4 regions of the Neorhizobium sp. P1_A6 genome follow, and region 4 is predicted to be linked to each of the others. Evidence: predicted binding sites of a transcription regulator. Region 4 holds the regulator's gene; each other region holds the start of a gene.

Region 1 (5,545 bases), on a different contig from region 4:
TCTCGTCCCTGCCGATATGTTCGGCCGCCAGCACGTCCCGCGGGTGATTAAAATGCGAAGCCGGGTGCAGCAGATGCGCGGCGCTGATTGCTTCTACGGCCTGCTCTGGTGCGGTATTGTCGATACTTTCCTTTCTCATCCTGTGACCCCATTGCTGGAGATGGACATTTCGCCCGGTTGTCGATTTGTTGGTTGAACGGGTTGGCCCGCCCTTTGAGAAGGGCGGGCCGGATCATCACTCAGAAGTCCATGCCCGCCCCTGCGGGCATGGCAGGAGCGGTTTCCTTCTTCGGCTTTTCCGCAATCATGGCTTCCGTCGTCACGAGCAGACCAGCCACGGAGGCGGCGTCCTGGAGTGCGGCACGGACGACCTTGGCCGGATCGATGACGCCCTGGGCGTAAAGGTCGCCATATTCGCCGGTCTGGGCGTTCCAGCCGTAGGAGAACTCGCTCTTCTCGCGCAGCTTGCCAACGATCACCGAACCTTCGGCGCCGGCGTTCTGGGCGATCTGGCGAACGGGAGACTCGATGGCACGGCGAACGATCTCGACACCGACGCGCTGATCCTGATTGGCAGTGCTGAGGTTATCGAGTGCCTTGACGGCGCGCAGCAGCGCGACACCGCCGCCGGGCAGGATGCCTTCTTCGACGGCGGCCCGCGTCGCATGCAGTGCGTCGTCAACCCGGTCCTTCTTTTCCTTCACCTCCACTTCCGTCGAGCCGCCGACGCGGATCACGGCAACGCCGCCGGCCAGCTTGGCCAGACGTTCCTGCAGCTTTTCGCGGTCGTAGTCGGACGTGGTTTCCTCGATCTGGGCGCGGATCTGGGTCGTGCGACCGTCGATCTCTGCCTTGGAGCCGGCACCGTCGATGATGGTGGTATTCTCCTTCTCGATCGACACTTTCTTCGCCCGTCCAAGCATGTTCAGCGTGACGTTCTCCAGTTTGATGCCGAGGTCTTCGGAGATGACGGTGCCGCCCGTCAGGATGGCGATGTCTTCGAGCATTGCCTTGCGGCGATCACCGAAGCCCGGAGCCTTGACGGCTGCGATCTTGAGGCCGCCACGCAGCTTGTTGACGACGAGGGTGGCAAGCGCTTCGCCTTCGACGTCTTCAGCGATGATCAGCAGCGGCTTGCCGGACTGAACCACGGCTTCCAGCACCGACAGCATGGATTGCAGGTTGGAGAGCTTCTTCTCGTGGATCAGGATATAGGGATCCTCGAGTTCCACCCGCATCTTGTCCTGGTTGGTGACGAAATAGGGGCTGAGATAACCGCGGTCGAACTGCATGCCTTCGACGACTTCGAGTTCGATTTCGGCAGTCTTGGCTTCTTCAACCGTGATAACGCCTTCGTTGCCGACTTTTTCCATGGCTTCGGCGAGATACCGGCCGATTTCGGCATCGCCATTGGCCGAGATGGTGCCAACCTGCGCGATCTCGGAATTGTTGGAGATCTTGCGTGCATTGGCCTTCAGTTCCTTGACGACCGCATCGACGGCAAGATCGATGCCGCGCTTCAGGTCCATCGGATTCATGCCGGAGGCGACCGCCTTTGCACCTTCCTTGACGATAGCCTGGGCAAGAACGGTCGCGGTCGTCGTGCCGTCGCCGGCCAGATCGTTGGTCTTCGATGCCACCTCGCGCAGCATTTGGGCGCCCATGTTCTCGAACTTGTCGTCCAGTTCGATCTCCTTGGCGACCGACACGCCGTCCTTGGTGATGCGGGGCGCTCCGAAGGACTTGTCGATGACGACGTTGCGGCCCTTGGGCCCAAGCGTCACCTTCACGGCATTGGCCAGGATATCGACCCCACGCAGCATGCGTTCACGGGCATCGGTGTTGAACTTGACTTCTTTCGCAGCCATTTTTCACTCCTCGATTAGGCAGCTTGCTTGATTGATGGACGGTGTTCTCAGGCGGCTTTCTTCTGCTCGGTCTGGGCCTCGATGATGCCCATGACGTCGCTTTCCTTCATGATCAGCAGGTCCTCGCCGTTGATCTTGATCTCGGTGCCGGACCACTTGCCAAACAGGATGCGGTCGCCAACCTTGACATCGAGGGCCTGGACCTGGCCGGCGTCGTTGCGCGCGCCAGGGCCGACGGCGATGACCTCGCCTTCCTGGGGCTTTTCCTTGGCAGTGTCGGGAATGATGATGCCACCCTTGGTCTTTTCCTCGGATTCGACCCGGCGGACGAGAATGCGATCGTGAAGCGGTCGGAACGACATGTTTTCCTCCAATGGACAAACAATGATGACGTTGTTCCCCTGGCCGGACCGGATGACCAGTCCGGGCGGGTGCAAAACCTCGCGCGAGCGTTTTGCGCGAAATGATCTGGTTTGCGGATTTCGGGATTTCAAGAGAGCCCGCGAAAAAATCAGCACTCTTTGGAGATGGCTGCTAAGACGATGGAAAGGAACAACAAACGTGGGCTTGGCGTTTTGAAAATGTTGATGGGCCGCAAAAAAAGCGCCCGCTTCAGACTGGTATGAAACGGAGACGAAGCATGCGATTTTCATCAGATATGGAACGTCAGCTCCACGGCTACGGCCTTACCACTGCTCACATCCTCTACCATATCCCCGATTTCGAATCCGTCCTGCAGACATATGTTTGGCAGGACTACGATCTGGTACCTGATTTCCCTGAGATGCACAGGTTTCTTGATTTCTGGCAGGTCAACCTTGACGGCCCGCTTCACTCCGTGCGTTACACCCACCAGCGCCTGATCGGCCCGCACGAATGGCGCCGTGTGGACGGCGAGTTCAAGCTGCACTAACGACAGCACTTGAACAGAGATTTTTCGCTTCCTAACTCATCGCCAGCCGAGGCTCTCATGAGCTCGTCACCGTCACATTGGCTTTTGAGTGGGTGGCAAAATGGAAGCACAACAAGAAACGATCCGTGATCTCGACGTCGAGGAGCGCGAGGAGATTTCCATCAACCTTGCGCAGGCTCTCCAAGGAACGGCGCGGGAGGCCTGGGCCGAGGGCAACAGGCATTTCGCGATGCTGTCAAACAATATGGCAGAGGCAATCCGGACGAATGCCGATGAGCTCGCGCGTGATGATCCTGAGGGCGCAGAGCGCGTGCTCAAGCAGGCAAAGGCGATGATTTCGCAGTTCAATGCCCAACACCCCTATAGAATGTTAAGCATGGCCGTCCATTGAGCGTGCCGCGATCGGCGACGGGTTCAAATCCTGAAACGGTGGACGGGTGTGCCGCGCACGCCGGCTTCGAAGGCGAAGAGCGTTCCGGGTTCGAACGTGCCGTTGTTGTCGGTGGAGAGGGTGGTGACGTAGATCGTTGCGAGATCCGGCCCGCCGAAACAGGGCATGGTCGGTGATTTCGCCGGCATTTTGTAGATCTCGACGACCTCGCCCTCCGGCGACAGCCGGTTGACGCCGCCCGAGAGGATGCCGGCGATCCAGTAGAAACCATTCGCATCCATGGCGGCGCCATCCGGCCGGCCTTCTTCCGGGGCGAAATCGTGCAGCCGGCGAGGGGGACCGGTGACGCCCTTCTGCGGATCGAAATCGAAGACCTGGGCAAAAAGGCCGCTGCTGTCCGAGTGATACATGGTTCGGCCGTCCGGGCTCCAAGCAAGGCCATTGGAGGTCAGCAGCCCGCCATCGATGATCGTGGTGAAGGAGCCGTCGGGCATGACGCGATAGAGGCGGGCATTGCCGGTCTGCGGGATAGCCTCGTCACGGGTGCCGACCCAGAAGCAGCCGTCGGGGCCGACCTTGCCGTCATTGAGCCGGCTGTCGGGGCGCCCGCCGTCGGGATTGCAGAGCAGCTTCATCGTCCCGGTTTTCGGGTTCAGGAGGTGAACGCCGTTTTCGAGCGCTACGGCGATATCGCCGCTTTCGCAGAGCGCCAGGCAGCCGATCTTGTGCGGCATGTCGTACCGGTCGACCTGTCCGTTGGCGTGCAGGCAGATCGCTGCCGGCGCCAGGATGTCGACCAGCCAGAGATCTCCGGTGCGGTCGTCCCAAGTGGGCGATTCGCCGACCTTCAGCGGAAAGTCGATGACCCGTCGCACCTTCGGGGTGATGATGTCCGGTTTGCTCATGCCCCAGCCTTTCCAGGAACGATCAGGCCGTTTCTGTCGCGCTGCCTGACTTGTCCGTCGTGTTCGGTTTCGCAGAAGCTGCCGCCCTGAAAGAATGCGGCTACTGCACTTTCGGCTATCTGCTCGATACGCAGGTGATCGCGACTATGGTCCTGCGGGCGATAACCGAGGCGCTCGGCAGTTTCGTCGCGCCACCAGCCGGAATCGTTGCGCGAAACGCCGTAGACGACAGCGGCAGCGATTTCCGGGTGGGTAAGGCCGATCCAGACGAGCTGGTAGAGGTCGCGAGGGCTGATCCAGATGGCAGCCGTGCGTTCGCTGTTCGGATAGGCGGCAGCGTTGCCGATGCGGATCGACAGTGTCGAGATGCCGGCCTTGTCGTAATAAAAACCCGCGACCATCTCGCCCCAGCATTTTGACAGGCCGTAACGCGTGTCGGGGCGGGGAACATCGAACGGGGTAATCGTTTCGGACCGCGGATAAAAGCCAGTCGCGTGATTGCTGGAGGCAAAAACAACGCGGTTCACGCCGGTTGCGCGCGCTGCATCGTAGAGATTGTAGGTACCGAGGATATTTGTCTGCAACATGTCGTCGATGCCTGCCTCGTTAGGCAGACCGCCAAGATGGATGACACCGTCCATCCCGTCGAGGGCGGCGCGCATCGCATCTGCATCCGCGAGATTGCCTTCGAAAAAACTTTCACTCGATGCAAGCTCTTTCGCCGGTCTGACATCGATCAGCCTGATATGCTGCACGACAGGGCGCAGAAAATCCCTGAGCTGCGTGGCAATGCGGCCCGCCCCGCCGGTTATTGCGATCCGTTTCACAATGCGTCTCCCTGCGGCCGCCATCAGGCGTCGATAGATTGAGCCTCGACGCCTTGGAACATGCGGGCGCGCGCATTCAGGATATGCGTTTTCATGGCGTTGTGCGCATCCGTTTCCCGACGGGCGAGGATGGCTTCCACGATTGCCGCATGTTCGTCCTGCACATGGCGGACATGCAGCGGCGTCCGCTTGAGGCTGAGGCTACGCGTCACCGACATGCCGATCGAAAAATGCGGCTTGAACCACTCCCGGACGATCGTGTGGAACTGGTTGCCGGTCGCCATGGCGATGGCATCATGCAGCCTTTGATCCTCCTCGGCACCCAGTTCTCCGACCTCCAGACAGTGCTCGAGTGCCGCGAGCGCCGCCATGATGCGGACCTTGTCATTAACCTGCCAGTTGCGCGCCGCGAGTGCCGCGGCTTCCGCCTCGAGGCCTGCCCGGAACTCAAAAAACCGCTGCACGTCGGCCAGTGAACCGACCGGGACCTGGTTGAGGACTGAAGAGTCCGGCCGCTGCCGCACGTAGGAACCGGAGCCTTTGCGCGAGACGATCAACTGGTCGGCACGAAGACGCTCCAGGGCCTCGCGCACGACCGGCCGTGACGCGCCGAACATCACGGAGAGATTGGGCTCCGACGG
Region 2 (5,545 bases), on a different contig from region 4:
ACCCGGATGCGATCGCCCATGTGGTGTCGCGCTGGACCGGCATTCCGGTCGACAAGATGCTGGAAGGCGAGCGCGACAAGCTGCTGCGCATGGAAGACGAGCTGGCGAAATCCGTCATCGGCCAGGGTGATGCGGTCCAGGCTGTCTCGCGTGCGGTTCGCCGTTCGCGCGCCGGCCTGCAGGATCCGAACCGGCCGATCGGCTCGTTCATCTTCCTTGGCCCGACCGGTGTCGGCAAGACGGAGCTGACGAAGTCGCTGGCCCGCTTCCTGTTCGACGACGAGTCGGCGATGGTTCGTCTCGACATGTCGGAATACATGGAGAAGCATTCGGTCGCGCGGCTGATCGGTGCACCTCCGGGTTATGTCGGTTACGAGGAAGGCGGCGCGCTGACCGAGGCGGTGCGGCGCAAACCCTACCAGATCGTGCTGTTCGACGAGATCGAGAAGGCGCATCCGGACGTGTTCAACGTTCTCCTGCAGGTGCTCGACGACGGTCGCCTGACGGACGGGCAGGGCCGCACGGTCGACTTCAAGAACACGATGATCATCATGACCTCCAATCTCGGAGCGGAATACCTGACCGCCCTTCGCGAGGGCGAGGATTCCGAAAGCGTGCGCGAGCAGGTGATGGACGTCGTGAAAGCCTCGTTCCGGCCCGAGTTTTTGAACCGCGTCGACGAGATCATCCTGTTCCATCGCCTGAAGCGCAACGAGATGGGCGCGATCGTCGATATCCAGATGAAGCGGCTGCTGTCGCTTCTGGCGGAGCGCAAGATCAGCATCGATCTCGGTTCGGACGCCCGCGAATGGCTGGCCGACAAGGGCTACGATCCGGTCTACGGCGCGCGTCCGCTGAAGCGGGTGATCCAGAAGTTCATGCAGGATCCGCTCGCCGAACAGATCCTCGGCGGCCAGATCCCGGATGGATCGGCCGTTGCTGTGAGTGCCGGTTCCGACCGATTGCTCTTCCGCGTCAAGCGGGCGGTCAGCGAAGCCGCATAACCTGCAAAATGGCGGCTCCGCAGCCCAGCGTGAGCCGTCGAACAGCTCAGTCAAAAAATGGCCGCACCGGAAACAGTGCGGCCATTTTCATTGGGGTGTGTTCTGGGGCGGCGGGGCCAGGTTTGTTTCGCGAAGTGAGGTCGCGGACCCTCAAACAGAAAGGGCCCCGGTCAAACCGGAGCCCTAAATCGTTTTCAAACTAGGCTGCTTCTTGCCGCCTGTTCAGCGCGCTTGACGCGCTGAGCCACGTGAGGTGACGGGCGGCTTCCGCGATAGGCTTGCGCCTATCACATCATGTCCATGCCGCCCATTCCGCCCATGCCGCCAGGCATGCCGCCGCCAGCCGATTCCTTCTTCGGAAGTTCGGCAATCATGGCTTCGGTGGTGATCAGCAGCGAAGCAACCGAAGCTGCATTCTGCAGAGCCGTGCGAACGACCTTGAGCGGGTCGACGATGCCCATGGTGATCATGTCGCCATATTCAGACGTCTGGGCGTTGTAGCCGTAGTTGTCTTCGTTCTTTTCGAGGATCTTGCCGACCACGATCGAAGCTTCGTCACCAGCGTTTTCAGCGATCTGGCGAACCAGCGACTGAAGAGCGCGGCGAACGATGTTGATGCCGGCTTCCTGGTCGTCGTTTGCACCCTTTGCGGTGATCTTGACGGAGGAACGCAGCAGGGCAACGCCGCCGCCCGGTACGATGCCTTCCTGAACAGCAGCGCGCGTCGCGTTGAGGGCGTCGTCGATGCGGTCCTTCTTTTCCTTGACTTCGACTTCCGTCGAGCCGCCGACGCGGATCACGGCAACACCGCCAGCCAGCTTGGCCAGACGTTCCTGCAGCTTTTCGCGGTCGTAGTCCGAAGTGGTTTCTTCGATCTGAGCCTTGATCTGACCAACGCGGCCTTCGATGTCGGCCTTGGAGCCGGCGCCGTCGACGATCGTGGTGTTTTCCTTGGAGATCGAGACCTTCTTGGTGCGGCCGAGCATGTCGAGCGTGACATTTTCGAGCTTGATGCCGAGGTCTTCGGAGATGACAGTGCCGCCCGTCAGGATGGCGATGTCTTCGAGCATGGCCTTGCGGCGGTCGCCGAAGCCCGGAGCCTTGACGGCAGCGATCTTGAGGCCGCCACGCAGCTTGTTGACGACGAGCGTTGCAAGAGCTTCGCCTTCGACGTCTTCAGCGATGATCAGGAGCGGCTTGCCGGTCTGAACGACGGCTTCGAGAACCGGGAGCATAGCCTGCAGGTTCGAGAGCTTCTTCTCGTGGAGGAGAATGAAAGCGTCGTCGAGGTCGGCGACCATCTTTTCCGGGTTGGTGACGAAGTAGGGGCTGAGGTAGCCGCGGTCGAACTGCATGCCTTCGACGACTTCGAGTTCGGTTTCGGCGGTCTTGGCTTCTTCGACGGTGATGACGCCTTCGTTGCCGACCTTCTGCATGGCTTCAGCAATGTCGAGACCGACCTGCTTGTCGCCGTTTGCCGAGATCGTGCCGACCTGTGCGACTTCTTCCGAGGTCGAGATCTTCTTGGCCTTGGCCTGGAGATCCTTGACGACGTCTGCCACTGCGAGGTCGATGCCGCGCTTCAGGTCCATCGGGTTCATGCCGGCTGCAACGGCCTTGTTGCCTTCGCGAACGATCGCCTGGGCAAGAACGGTAGCAGTCGTGGTGCCGTCGCCGGCGATGTCGTTGGTCTTCGAAGCGACTTCGCGGACCATCTGGGCGCCCATGTTCTCGAACTTGTCGTCAAGTTCGATTTCCTTGGCGACCGATACGCCGTCCTTGGTGATGCGCGGAGCGCCGAAGGACTTGTCGATGATGACGTTGCGGCCCTTCGGGCCGAGCGTTACCTTGACTGCGTCAGCGAGAATGTCGACGCCGCGCAGCATCTTTTCGCGCGCGGTGCGGCCGAACTTGATTTCTTTGGCTGCCATTTTGATAACTCCTGAAAAGGGGTGTCAGCGATTTAGAATGAAGAGTAACCGGCCGGAAATCAGCCGATGATGCCCATGATGTCGGATTCCTTCATGATCAGAAGGTCTTCGCCATCGAGCTTGACTTCGGTGCCCGACCACTTGCCGAACAGGACGCGATCGCCAGCCTTGACGTCGAGAGCAGTGATGTTGCCCTTGTCGTCGCGGGTGCCGGTGCCGACGGCGACGATTTCGCCTTCCTGCGGCTTTTCCTTGGCGGTATCAGGAATGATGATGCCGCCCTTGGTCTTGGCTTCGGATTCGACGCGACGAACAACGACGCGGTCATGAAGGGGGCGGAAATTGGTGCTTGCCATTGTCTAATCCCTCGATCAAATGACATGGACGGGTGAAACCCGTATCTCGGTGCTGTTAGCACTCCCGGTTGGAGAGTGCCAGCCGCGTCGAAATAGGGCTGGCTGGCGGATGAGTCAAGAACGGCCGTAAAATTTTCGAGACGGCTCGGAACTTCATACGAAATACGCTTAACGATACGGATGCTGGCTGAACGCCTGTTGTCTCGCGGAATTGCCGGCTGTCTGCGGCCACATCGGGGTCTCTCGTTTCGGCCACCCCTTCGGGCAGGTCGGCATGTTGCACGGGACTTTGGTGGAAGAATGGCGCCGACGCGGCGGCGATCCGGGCACCGGTGCGAAGAGTTATCCCTGCCGACGTCGGCGATCTCGTCGCGGTTTTTCTCCCGATTATCTCTTGTAATCCTCAACCGGGTTTGTCATGTGACCCGGGACTTGCGAGATGGGAATATTACATGGCAAAGCGCATCGGCAATCTGAGCGAAGTGATCGGCGACTACGACGTTGTCCTCTCGGACGTCTGGGGTGTGGTTCACAACGGTGTCGAGGCTTTCCAGCATTCCTGCAAGGCGCTCGCTGCGGCCCGCGAAGCCGGCGCCACCGTCGTGCTGATCACCAATTCGCCGCGCACGGCTCCCGGCGTCATCGAGCAGATGCGCACGCTCGGCGTGCCTGACGGCACCTATGACCGGATCGTCACGTCGGGCGACGTCACCCAGCACCTGATCGTCGATGGCCCGAAAAAGGTTTTTCTGATCGGTCCCGAACGCGACCTCAACCTGTTTGACGGGCTCGGCGTCGAGGTGGTCTCCGCCGACGAAGCCGAATGCATCGTCTGCACCGGTTTCTTCGACGACGAGAAGGAAGTACCGGAAGACTATACCGACATGTTGATGGCGTTTGCCAAGCGCGACGTGCCTTTCATCTGCGCCAACCCGGATCTCGTCGTCGAGCGCGGCCATAAGATCATCCCCTGCGCCGGCGCGGTCGCGGCCTACTACGAAGAGTTCGGCGGCAAGACCCGCGTCGCCGGCAAGCCGCACCGCCCGATCTACGAGGCGACGATCGAAGCCGCCCGCGAAGTGCGCGGCGATTTCCCGATGAACCGGGTGCTGGCGATCGGCGACGGCATGCCGACCGACGTGCGCGGCGCGCTCGCATACGGCCTCGACCTGCTTTATATCAGCGGGGGCATCCATGTCGCGGAATATACCGTCAACGGCCAGACCGACGAAGCGATCCTCAACGCCTGGCTGAAGCGGGAAAATGCCGCGCCGAAATACTGGATGCCGCGCCTCGCATAGCCCCCTGGGCCTGAATTGGGCCTGAACCGGAATCCGCGCATGACTGTCTTCCACCGCAACGAGAAGAAGGAACCGCTGCCCGAGGAGTTGAAGGCCGGCGTCATCGCCATCGGCAATTTCGACGGCGTGCATCGCGGTCATCGCAGCGTATTGGAGCGCGCGCTGGCACTTGCCGAACAGCGCGGCGTGCCAGCCCTGGTGCTGACCTTCGAGCCGCATCCGCGCACCGTTTTCCGCCCGGAGGAACCGGTCTTCCGTTTGACGCCGGCGCCGCTCAAGGCCCGGCTGCTGGAGGCCATGGGTTTCCGCTCGGTGATCGAATATCCCTTCACCCGCGAGTTCGCGACCCGCTCGGCGGAGGAATTCATCCAGACCATTCTCGTGGATTGGCTGGCAGCCAGCGCCGTCGTCACCGGCTTCGACTTTCATTTCGGCAAGGACAGGAAAGGTGGTCCGGCCTTCCTGATGGCATCGGGCGCCAAGCACGGTTTCAACGTGCAGCTGGTCGATGCCTTTCGCGACGAGAATGCTGACGTAATCTCGTCCAGCCGCATCCGCGATCTGCTGGCGGAAGGCGATGTCTCCGCCGCGGCCGGCCTGCTCGGGTATCGCTACACACTTGAGGCGGAAGTGATCGGCGGCGAAAAGCTCGGCCGCCAGCTCGGTTTTCCGACCGCCAACATGCAGCTGCCGCCGGAGGCCGTACTCAAGGCCGGCATCTACGCCGTGCGCTTCCGCCGCCCCGACGGCACGCTTTTCGACGGCGTCGCCAGCTACGGCCGCCGCCCGACGGTGACCGAAAACGGTGCGCCCCTGCTCGAGACCTACCTCTTCGATTTCTCCGGCAGCCTTTACGGCGAAACCTGCTCCGTCTCCTTCTTCGGCCACCTGCGCGACGAACTGAAGTTCGACGGGCTGGATGCCCTGGTCGCCCAGATCAAGCGCGACGAGGA
Region 3 (5,545 bases), on a different contig from region 4:
TTCACGATCGGCGAGCTCGAAGCACGGGTGATGTATTCGCCCGGACACACGCTCGCCTCGATCACCTATGTCGTCGGCGATGCCGCCTTCATTCATGATACGCTGTTCATGCCCGACACCGGCTCCGCCCGCGCCGATTTCCCCGGCGGTAGCGCCGCTAACCTTTGGACGTCGATCCAGGCAATCCTGTCGCTGCCCGACGAAACTCGCCTCTTCACGGGTCATGACTACCGGCAGGGTGGCCGCGAAGCCTTATGGCAAAGTTCGGTCGCGCAGCAGAAAGCCGACAACCCGCATGTCGCCGGCAGGTCGCAGCTGGATTTTGTCGATCTGAGGGAGGCCCGCGACAGAACCTTGCCGATGCCGAAGCTGATCCTGCACGCGCTGCAGGTAAACATTCGCGGTGGCGAACTGCCGCCGGCCGAAGACAACGGGTGCCGTTACCTGAAGATTCCGCTCGACGCGTTTCCCCGTTCGGTCTGGAATTGACGGCCGCATGGATGGATCAATCGAGCAGGTCTTGCTTGCGATCGGCTCAGGATCGCTGATCGGTTTCACCCTCGGCTTGATCGGCGGAGGCGGCTCGATCCTCGCGACGCCGCTGCTGATCTATGTCGTTGGCGTCAAAGACGTGCATACTGCGATCGGCACCGGCGCGCTCGCCGTCTCCGTCAATGCCTATCTCAATCTCGTGGGCCATGCGGTTCGCGGCCATGTCTGGTGGCGATGCGCCTTGATCTTCACCATCGCCGGGTCGCTCGGCGCCTATTTCGGCTCCAGTCTCGGCAAGGTCGTCGAGGGTCAGGACCTTCTCTTCATGTTCGGACTGCTGATGATGTTCGTCAGCTTCGTCATGAGCAAGACACGCAGCCAGATCGGCATTACGCCGCAATCCCTGACGGTCCGCACCCATGGAAAGACCAGCCTGGTTGCCTTGCTGACCGGCCTCTGTTCCGGTTTCTTCGGCATCGGCGGTGGCTTCCTGATCGTGCCGGGACTGCTGTTCTCTACCGGCATGCCGCTGATCAACGCGGTCGGTTCGTCTCTCCTCGCCGTCGGCACGTTCGGCCTCACGACAGCGGCCAACTACGCCTTGTCCGGGCTGGTGGACTGGCAGGTCGCGGGATATTTCATTGCTGGCGGCGTTGGTGGCGGGACGCTCGGCACCATAACCGCTACGCGGCTCTCTACGCATCGTAATACGCTGGCGCAGCTCTTCCGATGGATCATCTTTTCCGTCAGCCTCTATGTGCTGTGGCGAAGCTACGCTGCACTGCCTTGGACAAGATGATCGCAAAACCTCAGGTAGCGGGGAATTGTGGAAGCGAGACGTAGCCAGCATATGACAAAAGGGCCCCGATCGATCGGAGCCCTTCACCGCAAACGGTTTATTCGAGTTCCCGATTGGGAACCGTTTACATCATGCCGCCCATGCCGCCCATGTCAGGCATGCCGCCGCCGGCAGCATCCTTCTTCGGCAGATCGGCGATCATGGCTTCCGTCGTCACCAGCAGACCGGCAACCGAAGCCGCGTTCTGCAGAGCCGTGCGAACCACCTTGACCGGATCGACGATGCCCATGGCGATCATATCGCCAAATTCGCCGGTCTGGGCGTTGTAGCCGTAGTTGTCGGTGTTGCTTTCCAGGATCTTGCCAACCACGATCGAACCTTCGTCACCGGCATTCTCGGCAATCTGACGAACCAGAGACTGCAGAGCCTTGCGGATGATGCTGATCCCGGCATTCTGATCCTCATTCTCGCCCTTGATGTTCAGAAGGATGGAGGCGCGAAGAAGGGCTGTCCCCCCGCCAGGCACGATACCTTCTTCGACCGCTGCACGCGTCGCGTTGAGGGCGTCGTCGATACGGTCCTTCTTCTCCTTGACTTCGACTTCCGTCGAGCCGCCGACGCGGATCACGGCAACGCCGCCGGCCAGCTTGGCCAGACGCTCCTGCAGCTTTTCGCGGTCGTAGTCCGAAGTGGTTTCCTCGATCTGAGCCTTGATCTGGCCGATGCGTCCGTCAATATCCGCCTTGGTCCCCGCACCATCGACGACGGTAGTATTCTCCTTGGTGATCGAGACCTTCTTGGCGCGGCCGAGCATCTCGAGCGTCACGTTTTCAAGCTTGATGCCGAGGTCTTCGGAGATGACGGTGCCGCCCGTCAGGATCGCCAGATCCTCCAGCATGGCCTTGCGGCGGTCGCCGAAACCCGGAGCCTTGACGGCAGCGATCTTGAGACCGCCACGCAGCTTGTTGACGACGAGCGTTGCAAGAGCCTCGCCTTCGACGTCCTCGGAAATGATCAGCAGCGGCTTGCCGCTCTGGACGACGGCTTCCAGGATAGGAAGCATGGCCTGCAGGTTGGAGAGCTTCTTTTCGTGCAGCAGCACATAGGCATCTTCCAGCTCAGCCACCATCTTTTCGGCGTTGGTGACGAAATAGGGCGACAGGTAACCGCGGTCGAACTGCATGCCTTCGACGACTTCGAGCTCGGTTTCGGCGGTCTTGGCTTCTTCAACCGTGATGACGCCTTCGTTGCCGACCTTCTGCATCGCGTCGGCGATATACTGGCCGATTTCCTTCTCGCCATTGGCCGAGATGGTGCCGACCTGGGCAATCTCTTCCGAGGTATTGATCTTCTTTGCCTTGGCAAGCAGGTCCTTGACGACGGCGGTGACAGCAAGATCGATGCCGCGCTTGAGATCCATCGGATTCATGCCGGCTGCAACAGCCTTGCCGCCTTCGCGAACGATCGCCTGGGCGAGAACGGTTGCAGTCGTGGTGCCGTCGCCGGCGACGTCGTTGGTCTTCGAAGCGACTTCGCGGACCATCTGGGCGCCCATGTTTTCGAACTTGTCGTCAAGTTCGATTTCCTTGGCGACGGCAACGCCGTCCTTGGTGATGCGCGGTGCGCCGTAGGATTTGTCGATCACCACGTTGCGGCCCTTCGGACCGAGCGTGACCTTGACTGCATCGGCAAGAATGTCGACGCCGCGCAGCAGCTTTTCGCGTGCATCACGGCCGAATTTGATCTGTTTGGCAGACATGGCAATAACTCCCGGGCCATTGGCCCCATAGTCGTCATCAAAAGGAAATAAAGAAGCGCCCGAAAATCAGGCGATGACGCCCATGACGTCTGCTTCCTTCATGATCAACAGGTCTTCGCCGTTGAACTTGATCTCGGTGCCGGACCATTTGCCGAACAGGATGCGGTCGCCAGCCTTGACGTCGAGGGGAACGATCTTGCCGCTCTCGTCACGTGCTCCGGTGCCGACGGCGACGATCTCGCCTTCCTGCGGCTTTTCCTTGGCGGTATCGGGAATGATGATCCCGCCCTTGGTCTTGGCTTCAGCCTCGATACGGCGCACGACGACGCGGTCGTGCAACGGCCGAAAAATGGTATTATTCATTTGGGTTCCTTGGCGAGAGCGCAGCCCAATGGCGGGTTCCCGATCGGATATCCTTAGCACTCTTATGCTGAGAGTGCTAGAGCGATTCGTGCCTTAGTTGTGATCCGCCATCCGTGGCACCTCCCTTTGTCGGAGGTACACGCCGCTGCCACCGAGACTACCGCAGATCCCTTGCCACGCCCCTAGCAGAAGCCGTTGAGCTTGAGGATCTTATGGGCGTCAATCGACGCCCGAAGCTCGTCCTCAGAGTTGCGCTCTCCATGGTTTGCGTCCGGATGGTGCATCTTGAGCCTCTGCTTGTAGCGGCTTCTGATCTCCTCCGGTGTTGCATCCGGCGAAAGATCGAGGGTCTCGAAAGCCTTGGCCTCCAATACCTTGAGCTTGCGTCGCTGAAGATCCACTTGTGCCGCCTGGCGTTCTGCAGCGCTTTTACGTGCGTTCGTTGCCTTTGCAGAACCGGAGCGAGCCGTCGAGGGGAGCGGCATTTCCGACGCGCGATTGATACCAGTACCCCAAGTCGGGCGGCTGCCGTTTGCTGCTTCCGTCTGATAGCGCCTAATTAAAGGGTCAGACAGATTTGGCGCAAAGTTATAACCTTTGCCGTATTCCCTTACATGCTCGGGGCAGAACAGCAGATACAGCCCTTCAGCATCTCGCCCGACGGGAGCGCGATGGGTGCCATTCTTTTCGCATCCGTCCCATTGGCATTTCGCACGACTTGGTTCGTGGTCCGGGGCCGGTTTTTTGCGGGTCGACCGCAGGCCAACAAATATCTTTGAATCAGACGTCATCGCGCCTTATACGACCGGCCAATCCTCTCGGCAACGAATATGGATCGCCCAACCACATAGATTTTCGAACTGGGGGGATCGCCGGATGTCGTCGAAGCGACTGAAAGCAGGGATTTGGGCCGTTTCAGCCGCATGATGTTCTCCGACACGATCCTGCGGATTGCGGATTAGCGAAAACGGGCGGCGGACAGCGCGGATAGATCGATGGCACATTGGCGCCCAGCGATCAGGCCTGCAACAAGCGCGCCGCTGACCGGTCCGGCTGCAAGGCCGACGTGACCGTGGCCAAACGCGTGAACGATGTCTTCGGAAGACTTCGAAAAACCGATCACCGGAAGGCCGTCCGCAGTCGAGGGCCGATGCCCCATCCACCGATCGATAGTCTTTCCTTCGGCTAGACCCGACAGTGCCGGATAGGTTCCTCTGGCGTGTTTCAGCAGGATTTCGGCGCGGGTCCAGTCCGGTCTTTCCTCAACGCTTGCCAGCTCGACCTGTCCGGCAATACGAAGTCCGGCAAGGCTCGGATTGTTGCCCATCTTGCCGTCGCTCGGCATGATCGGCATCTCCCCCTTCGCCAGATGATAGGGAATGACTACGTGGTAGCCGCGCTCGCTCTGCATCGGGATTGTGTCACCGGCCAGCCCTGCTAGATTTTTCGAATGTATCCCGGCAGCGATGACGGCCTTGTCGCACGTCACGGTGCCCGCCTCTGTCCGGATACCGGAAAGCCGGTTGCCGGTAAAATCGAAACCGGTCGCCCTAGCATTGATGCGGTGGGCGCCAAGATCCACCGCATGATCGACCATTGCTGCGACATAACCTCCCGGATCCACGCAATGACCACCATCCTCAACGAAGGCAGCAAAGGAGTAACGGGATGAAAGATTCGGCTCGAATTCATGCAATTCTGCCGAAGATAGTTCTCGATAGGAAACGCCGTTGTCGCGTCGCAGGCGCCACGCAAAAGTCTCTGCCTCGAAAGCCGCGCGATCCTGATACACGTAGAGCAGGCCCCTGCGCCGGATGAGATCCGACCGTCCGATTTTCTCGGCCAGCGCCGCATGCCGTGATGGGGCATCGTGCAGGAGGCTCGCCAGAATTCTCGCGGTCCGTTCGACCTTGGCTTCCGTCGAACCGGCCAGCACGAAGCGCAGCAGCCAGGGCGCGAGGCGCACCAGATGCCGCCAGCGGATGGTCAGCGGTCCGGAAGGGTCTGCAAGATAACCGGGCACCTTCCTCCAGAGGCCGGGCATCGACATCGGGATGATCGAGGCGGGACTCAGCCAGCCGCTGTTGCCATAACTCGCGGCGTGGCGACCGCCGGGCTGTTCCGGCTCGACG
Region 4 (5,545 bases):
TGCTGACGCCGCGGGGGCTGTTCGAGCTCAAATATTTCTTCACGGTGTCGATCGGCTCGGTCGAAGAGGGCGGCGACAGCCATTCGGCGGAGGCCGTGCGCCATCGGATTCGCCTGCTGATCGCCCAGGAAACGCCTGAGACGGTGCTCTCCGACGACGATATCGTCGTCAGCCTGAAACGCGGCGGGGTCGAGCTCGCGCGCCGGACCGTCGCGAAATACCGCGAGGCGATGAACATTCCTTCGTCCGTCCAGCGCCGCCGCGAAAAGCGTGCGATCGCGGGGGTCGCGGCGTTCTGAGATACCGGCGAAACACCCGGGTTTCCACAGGCCTACGTAGAAGTCCCGAGGTCCGCTGCCGTTGACATTTAAAACATCGGGCGCTAGAAGCCCGCCGCAACTGCACGGGGCATGGCACGAAAACGTATCCCATTATCCAGACAGGCATCGATTGCAGCAATTTGGCCCAGTCGCATGTGAACGGCTTGGATGCGGGGACGGCTTGGCGTAGACTGGAACACGCAAGTCACGACAAGAAGGAAGAACTCCATGAGTGTGCGTGTATCCGGTAAGCATATGGAAATTGGCGATTCGTTCCGTCAAAGGATCGAGGACCAAATCGGAGAAGCGGTTACAAAATACTTCGACGGAGGCTACTCAGGCCAAGTCATCGTGGAAAAGGCTGGTTCGCGCTTTTCTGCCGACTGCAAGGTGCATCTCGATACCGGGATCGTCCTGCATGCGGCTGGCGAGGCGAATGATCCGCAGATCAGTTTCGATGCCGCAGCACAGCGGATCGAAAAACGTCTGCGCCGCTACAAGCGGCGGCTCAAGGATCATCATGCCGGCAACCATGTGAATGGTTATGCGGAAGTTGCCTACACTGTTATGGACAGCGTACCGGATGAAGGGGAGGAAGTGCCCGAGGATTTCGCGCCGACCATCGTCGCGGAAAGTTCGAAGCAGTTGAAGACGATGACGGTCGCAAGCGCCGTCATGGCACTTGATATGACAGACGAGCCTGTTCTTCTGTTCCGTAGCCCCGGCAAGGAACATCTGAACATTGTGTACCGCCGCAATGACGGCAATATTGGCTGGATCGATTCCACCAATATCAAGAACTAACAACTTGGGGAGAGCGTCGGAGACGGCGCTCCCCTTCGCCTAGGGCACAAGCTCTTGCGGCACGAAGGATGAAGAGAATGGCATTGGCAGATTTGCTGCAGCAAGATGCGATTATTCCTGCCCTAAAGGTAAACTCCAAAAAGCAGCTATTGCAGGAGCTGGCGGCCAAGGCTTCCAAGTTGACGGGCGTGAGCGAACGAGAAATCTTCGACATCATCCTGCAGCGCGAGCGGCTCGGTTCCACCGGCGTCGGCCACGGCATCGCCATCCCGCACGGCAAGCTCAACAGCATCTCGTCGATCAAGGGTATTTTCGCGCGTCTTGAAGCGCCGGTCGATTTCGAAGCGCTCGACGACGAGCCGGTCGATCTGGTGTTCCTGCTGCTGGCACCCGAAGGCGCCGGCGCCGATCACCTGAAGGCCCTGTCGCGCATCGCCCGCGTCCTGCGCGACCAGGATCTCGTCGCCAAGCTGCGCAAAACCGATTCCGCTTCGGCGATCTATGCATTCCTCAATGAGGAACAGGCCAACCACGCCGCCTGACGGCATATACATTCGTGGGGACGAAACGAACCGCTCGGCTGCTGACAAAGCGCCGGGCGGTTTTGTTTTTGAGCCGCATTTCGCGGGGATTATGCGTGGAAACTCAACGGATCAGGAACAATCGCCAGTCCGACGAGCAAACACCAACGGGAGTGTCCGGGCTGAAATGAGAAGCAGGCTTATCGCCTGCTCCTCAAAGACTTCAGGCGCTTTTCTCACCAGCGGCTTCTGCAGAGGCTTCCGCCTTCGGTCCACCTTTTGCGACACCGACCATAGCGGGCCGCAGCACGCGTTCACCGATCGTGAAACCGGCCTGGACGACCTGGACGACGGTATTGTTCGGGACAGCAGGGTTCGGGATTTCGAACATAGCCTGGTGGAAGTTCGGGTCGAACTTCTGGCCTTCAGGATCGATCTTCTTCACGCCGTGGCGCTCCAGAGCGGACAGCATCGAGCGTTCAGTCATCTCGACGCCCTCCAGGAGCGTGGTCAGCGAGGCATCTGCCGTGGCGCGCATTTCGGTCGGCACGGCGTCCAGCGCCCGGCGCAGGTTGTCCGAAACGGCGAGCATGTCGCGTGCAAAGCCGGCCGCCGCATAGGACTTAGCGTCCTTGATTTCGCGTTCGGTGCGGCGGCGCAAGTTATCCATCTCAGCGGCAAGCCGCAGGAAGCGGTCGCGCAACTCGTTGTTTTCGGCCTTCAGCAATTCCAGCGGATCAGGTTCGGCGGCAGGCGCCTCGGCATTCTTCTGGTTGGCCGCGTCCTCAAGAGCAGATGCTACGGCTTCCGCGGCGTTCTCCGCGGCAGTTGCGTCAGGTCCGTTCTTGTTGGTTTCGTCGGTCATGACGGTCTCCGGTTATTCTTGACTTCGATTTACGGGCTTGGATTTGTGCCCGATATCGAGGTTTAAGGTGGAAAAATCAAGGCTTGCTGGGAAACTTGGGCCGGTCCGGCCGCAAAATTCAGCGCGACAGCCTGGCAAGCAGCTGCGCGGTGTAATCCACCATCGGCACGATGCGGGAATAATTGAGCCGCGTCGGCCCGATGACACCGACGGCACCGACGATGCGGTCCTCGCCGTCGCGATAAGGCGCCACGATGAGCGACGAGCCGGAAAGCGAAAACAGCTTGTTTTCCGAGCCGATGAAGATCCGGACGCCCGGCCCCTTTTCGGCGAGATCAAGAATCTCGATCAGACTGTCCTTCTTTTCGAGATCGTCGAAAAGCAGCCGCAAACGATCGAGATCGGCAACATCCGCCAGGCCTTCGAGCAGATTGGCCCGGCCGCGGACGATCAGCTGGGTCGGCTTTCCTTCCTCGCTGTCGCCGGACCAGACCGCCAGACCGCGCTCGACCAGTTCCTGCGAGAGCGCATAAAGCTCGCCCTGGACCTGGTCCTTGAGGGTCTTCAGCTGGCCACGCAGTTCCGGCAGCGTCTGGCCGCTCAGGTGGGCATTGAGGAAATTCGCCGCCTCGGTCAGCTGCGACGAGGTCACGCCGGCGGGCAATTCGATGATGCGGTTTTCGACCTGGTTGTGATCGCCGACCAGCACGGCGAGCGCCTTGGTCGGCTCCAGGCGGATAAACTCGACATGCTTGAGAACCGGATCGCTCTTGGTGGTGATGACGATGCCGGCGCCGCGCGAGACCCCCGACAACATGCGGCTAGCCTCCGCCATCAGGCTTTCCATCGGCTGATCTCGGTCGGCCGGGCGGATCTGCCGATCGATATTGGCACGTTCCTCGGCCGACAGGTCCCCGACCTGCATGAAGGCGTCAACGAAAAACCGGAGCCCCGACTGGGTCGGCAGGCGACCGGCGCTGATATGCGGGGAATAGATGAGGCCGAGCTCCTCGAGATCGCTCATCACATTGCGCACCGAAGCCGGCGACAAAGAGATGGGCAGCAGCCGCGAAAGATTGCGGGAGCCTAGCGGCTCACCGTTTTCCAGGTAGCTTTCCACGATGCGGCGGAAAATTTCGCGCGAACGGTCATCGAGCACAGAGCCGCTGTCCCTACCCGTCGATGCCGAAAATCCCATCTAGACCGTCACCGTTCCGTTGATCATTCGACAAAATATAGTCATTCGACGCGCCTTCTCCAAAGGGAAAATTGCGCCAGCCACGATCATTCGCTTGCACACTCATCAGGGCTTTTTCTTTGCAAAAGCTCGGCCGGGGCCGTAGAAGGCGGAAACAGAAATCCAGGGAGTGAAGCATGCGGCCTTCAGGCAGACAGTTGAACCAGATGCGCAAGGTCTCGTTCGAGCGCAATTTCTCCAAGCACGCGGAAGGTTCCTGCCTCGTGAAGTTCGGCGACACGCATGTGCTCTGCACCGCGAGTCTTGAAGAAAAGACGCCGCCGTGGCTGCGCAACAGCGGCAAAGGCTGGGTGACGGCCGAATACGGCATGCTGCCGCGCGCCACCGGCGACCGCATGAAGCGCGAAGCCGCTAGCGGCAAGCAGGGCGGCCGCACCCAGGAAATCCAGCGCCTGATCGGTCGGTCCTTGCGCGCCGTCATCGATCTCGAAGCACTCGGCGAAAAGCAGATCACCATCGACTGCGACGTCATCCAGGCGGATGGCGGCACCCGCACCGCCTCGATCACCGGTGGCTGGATTGCGCTCTACGACTGCCTGAAGTGGATGGAAGCCCGCTCGATGACCAAGGTCGACAAGGTGCTGAAGGACCATGTCGCGGCGATCTCATGCGGCATCTTTGCCGGCCAGCCGGTAATCGACCTCGACTATATCGAGGATTCGGCTGCCGAGACGGACGCCAATTTCGTCATGACCGGTTCCGGCGGCATCGTCGAGGTGCAGGGTACGGCGGAAGGCAAGCCCTTCAGCCAGGAGGAGTTCCTGAAGCTGCTGGCGCTCGCTCAGGACGGCACCCAGGAACTGGTGGCGATGCAGAAGCAGGCGATTGCCTGAACCTGAAAGAGGTGCGGTTTGATTGAAGGCATTCTCGAAACCGCGCTCTACGCCGACGATCTCGATGCCGCCGAAGCGTTCTACGGCGGCATTCTCGGCCTTGAGAAGGTGCTGCGCGCTGGTACCAGACATGTGTTCTTCCGTTGTGGGCCGGGGATCCTGCTGATCTTCAATCCGGCTGAGACGATCAAGCCACCGCCCGCCGATGCGCTGCCCGTACCGCCACATGGCGCGACGGGACCGGGACATGTCTGCTTTCGCATGACGGGCGACGCGATTGACTTGATCAGGGAAAAGCTCAACAAGGCAGGGATTGCCATCGAAAGCGATTTCCGCTGGCCGAACGGTGCCCGCTCAATCTATTTCCGCGATCCGGCCGGCAACAGCCTGGAATGCGCAGAGCCCAGGCTCTGGAATATCGAATAGGAATTATCATGCGCAAGCTCGATACCAAGACGATCGTGGTCGCCAGCCACAATGCCGGAAAGATCCGCGAAATCGCCGAACTGATCGGCCCCTTCGGTTTCTCGGCCAAATCCGCCGCCGAATTGCAATTCGAAGAGCCGGACGAGACGGGCACGACATTCGAAGAAAATGCCGCGATCAAGGCACTCGCCTCCGCCAGGGCCTCCGGCCTGCCCGCACTGTCTGACGATTCCGGTATTGTCATCGACGCGCTCGACGGCGCGCCGGGTGTCTACACCGCCAACTGGGCGGAACGTGAGGATGGCAGCCGCGATTTTCAGATGGCGATGGAAAAGGTCGAGAAGGCGCTCGAAGAACGCGGCGCGACCAAGCCGGAACAGCGCGGTTGCCGCTTTGTCAGCGTTCTCTGTCTCGCATGGCCTGACGGACACACGGAAATGTTCCGGGGCGAAGTGGAAGGCACCGTAGTGTGGCCGCCGCGCGGCACCCAGGGTTTTGGTTATGACCCGGTCTTCCAA

Evidence for each region. The regulator HrcA, encoded in region 4, represses chaperone genes, less so after heat shock. The targets are predictions, from matches to a motif close to GTTAGCACTCNCNNNNNGNGAGTGCTAAC.
Region 1: the regulator HrcA is predicted to act here: its motif matches at 2,379-2,407, upstream of groES (co-chaperone GroES).
Region 2: the regulator HrcA is predicted to act here: its motif matches at 3,346-3,374, upstream of groES (co-chaperone GroES).
Region 3: the regulator HrcA is predicted to act here: its motif matches at 3,466-3,494, upstream of groES (co-chaperone GroES).

The regions. Positions count from the first base shown of each region.
Region 1 is NZ_JBFTZM010000002.1:248,603-254,147, forward strand. It holds gene AC1D3C_RS05295 (hypothetical protein) at 1-139, opposite strand, end outside; gene groL (chaperonin GroEL) at 240-1,868, opposite strand; gene groES (co-chaperone GroES) at 1,916-2,230, opposite strand; gene AC1D3C_RS05310 (usg protein) at 2,509-2,781, shown strand; gene AC1D3C_RS05315 (hypothetical protein) at 2,882-3,172, shown strand; gene AC1D3C_RS05320 (SMP-30/gluconolactonase/LRE family protein) at 3,196-4,077, opposite strand; gene AC1D3C_RS05325 (NAD-dependent epimerase/dehydratase family protein) at 4,074-4,904, opposite strand; gene AC1D3C_RS05330 (FadR/GntR family transcriptional regulator) at 4,928-5,545, opposite strand, start outside.
Region 2 is NZ_JBFTZM010000008.1:211,983-217,527, forward strand. It holds gene clpB (ATP-dependent chaperone ClpB) at 1-1,004, shown strand, start outside; gene groL (chaperonin GroEL) at 1,292-2,935, opposite strand; gene groES (co-chaperone GroES) at 2,995-3,291, opposite strand; gene AC1D3C_RS18025 (TIGR01459 family HAD-type hydrolase) at 3,744-4,592, shown strand; gene AC1D3C_RS18030 (bifunctional riboflavin kinase/FAD synthetase) at 4,632-5,545, shown strand, end outside.
Region 3 is NZ_JBFTZM010000002.1:47,872-53,416, reverse strand. It holds gene AC1D3C_RS04345 (MBL fold metallo-hydrolase) at 1-489, shown strand, start outside; gene AC1D3C_RS04340 (sulfite exporter TauE/SafE family protein) at 497-1,291, shown strand; gene groL (chaperonin GroEL) at 1,416-3,050, opposite strand; gene groES (co-chaperone GroES) at 3,117-3,413, opposite strand; gene AC1D3C_RS04325 (J domain-containing protein) at 3,596-4,204, opposite strand; gene AC1D3C_RS04320 (NAD(P)/FAD-dependent oxidoreductase) at 4,372-5,545, opposite strand, start outside.
Region 4 is NZ_JBFTZM010000009.1:83,546-89,090, reverse strand. It holds gene rpoN (RNA polymerase factor sigma-54) at 1-299, shown strand, start outside; gene hpf (ribosome hibernation-promoting factor, HPF/YfiA family) at 549-1,124, shown strand; gene ptsN (PTS IIA-like nitrogen regulatory protein PtsN) at 1,202-1,666, shown strand; gene grpE (nucleotide exchange factor GrpE) at 1,869-2,510, opposite strand; gene hrcA (heat-inducible transcriptional repressor HrcA) at 2,629-3,708, opposite strand; gene rph (ribonuclease PH) at 3,885-4,601, shown strand; gene AC1D3C_RS18765 (VOC family protein) at 4,620-5,027, shown strand; gene rdgB (RdgB/HAM1 family non-canonical purine NTP pyrophosphatase) at 5,036-5,545, shown strand, end outside.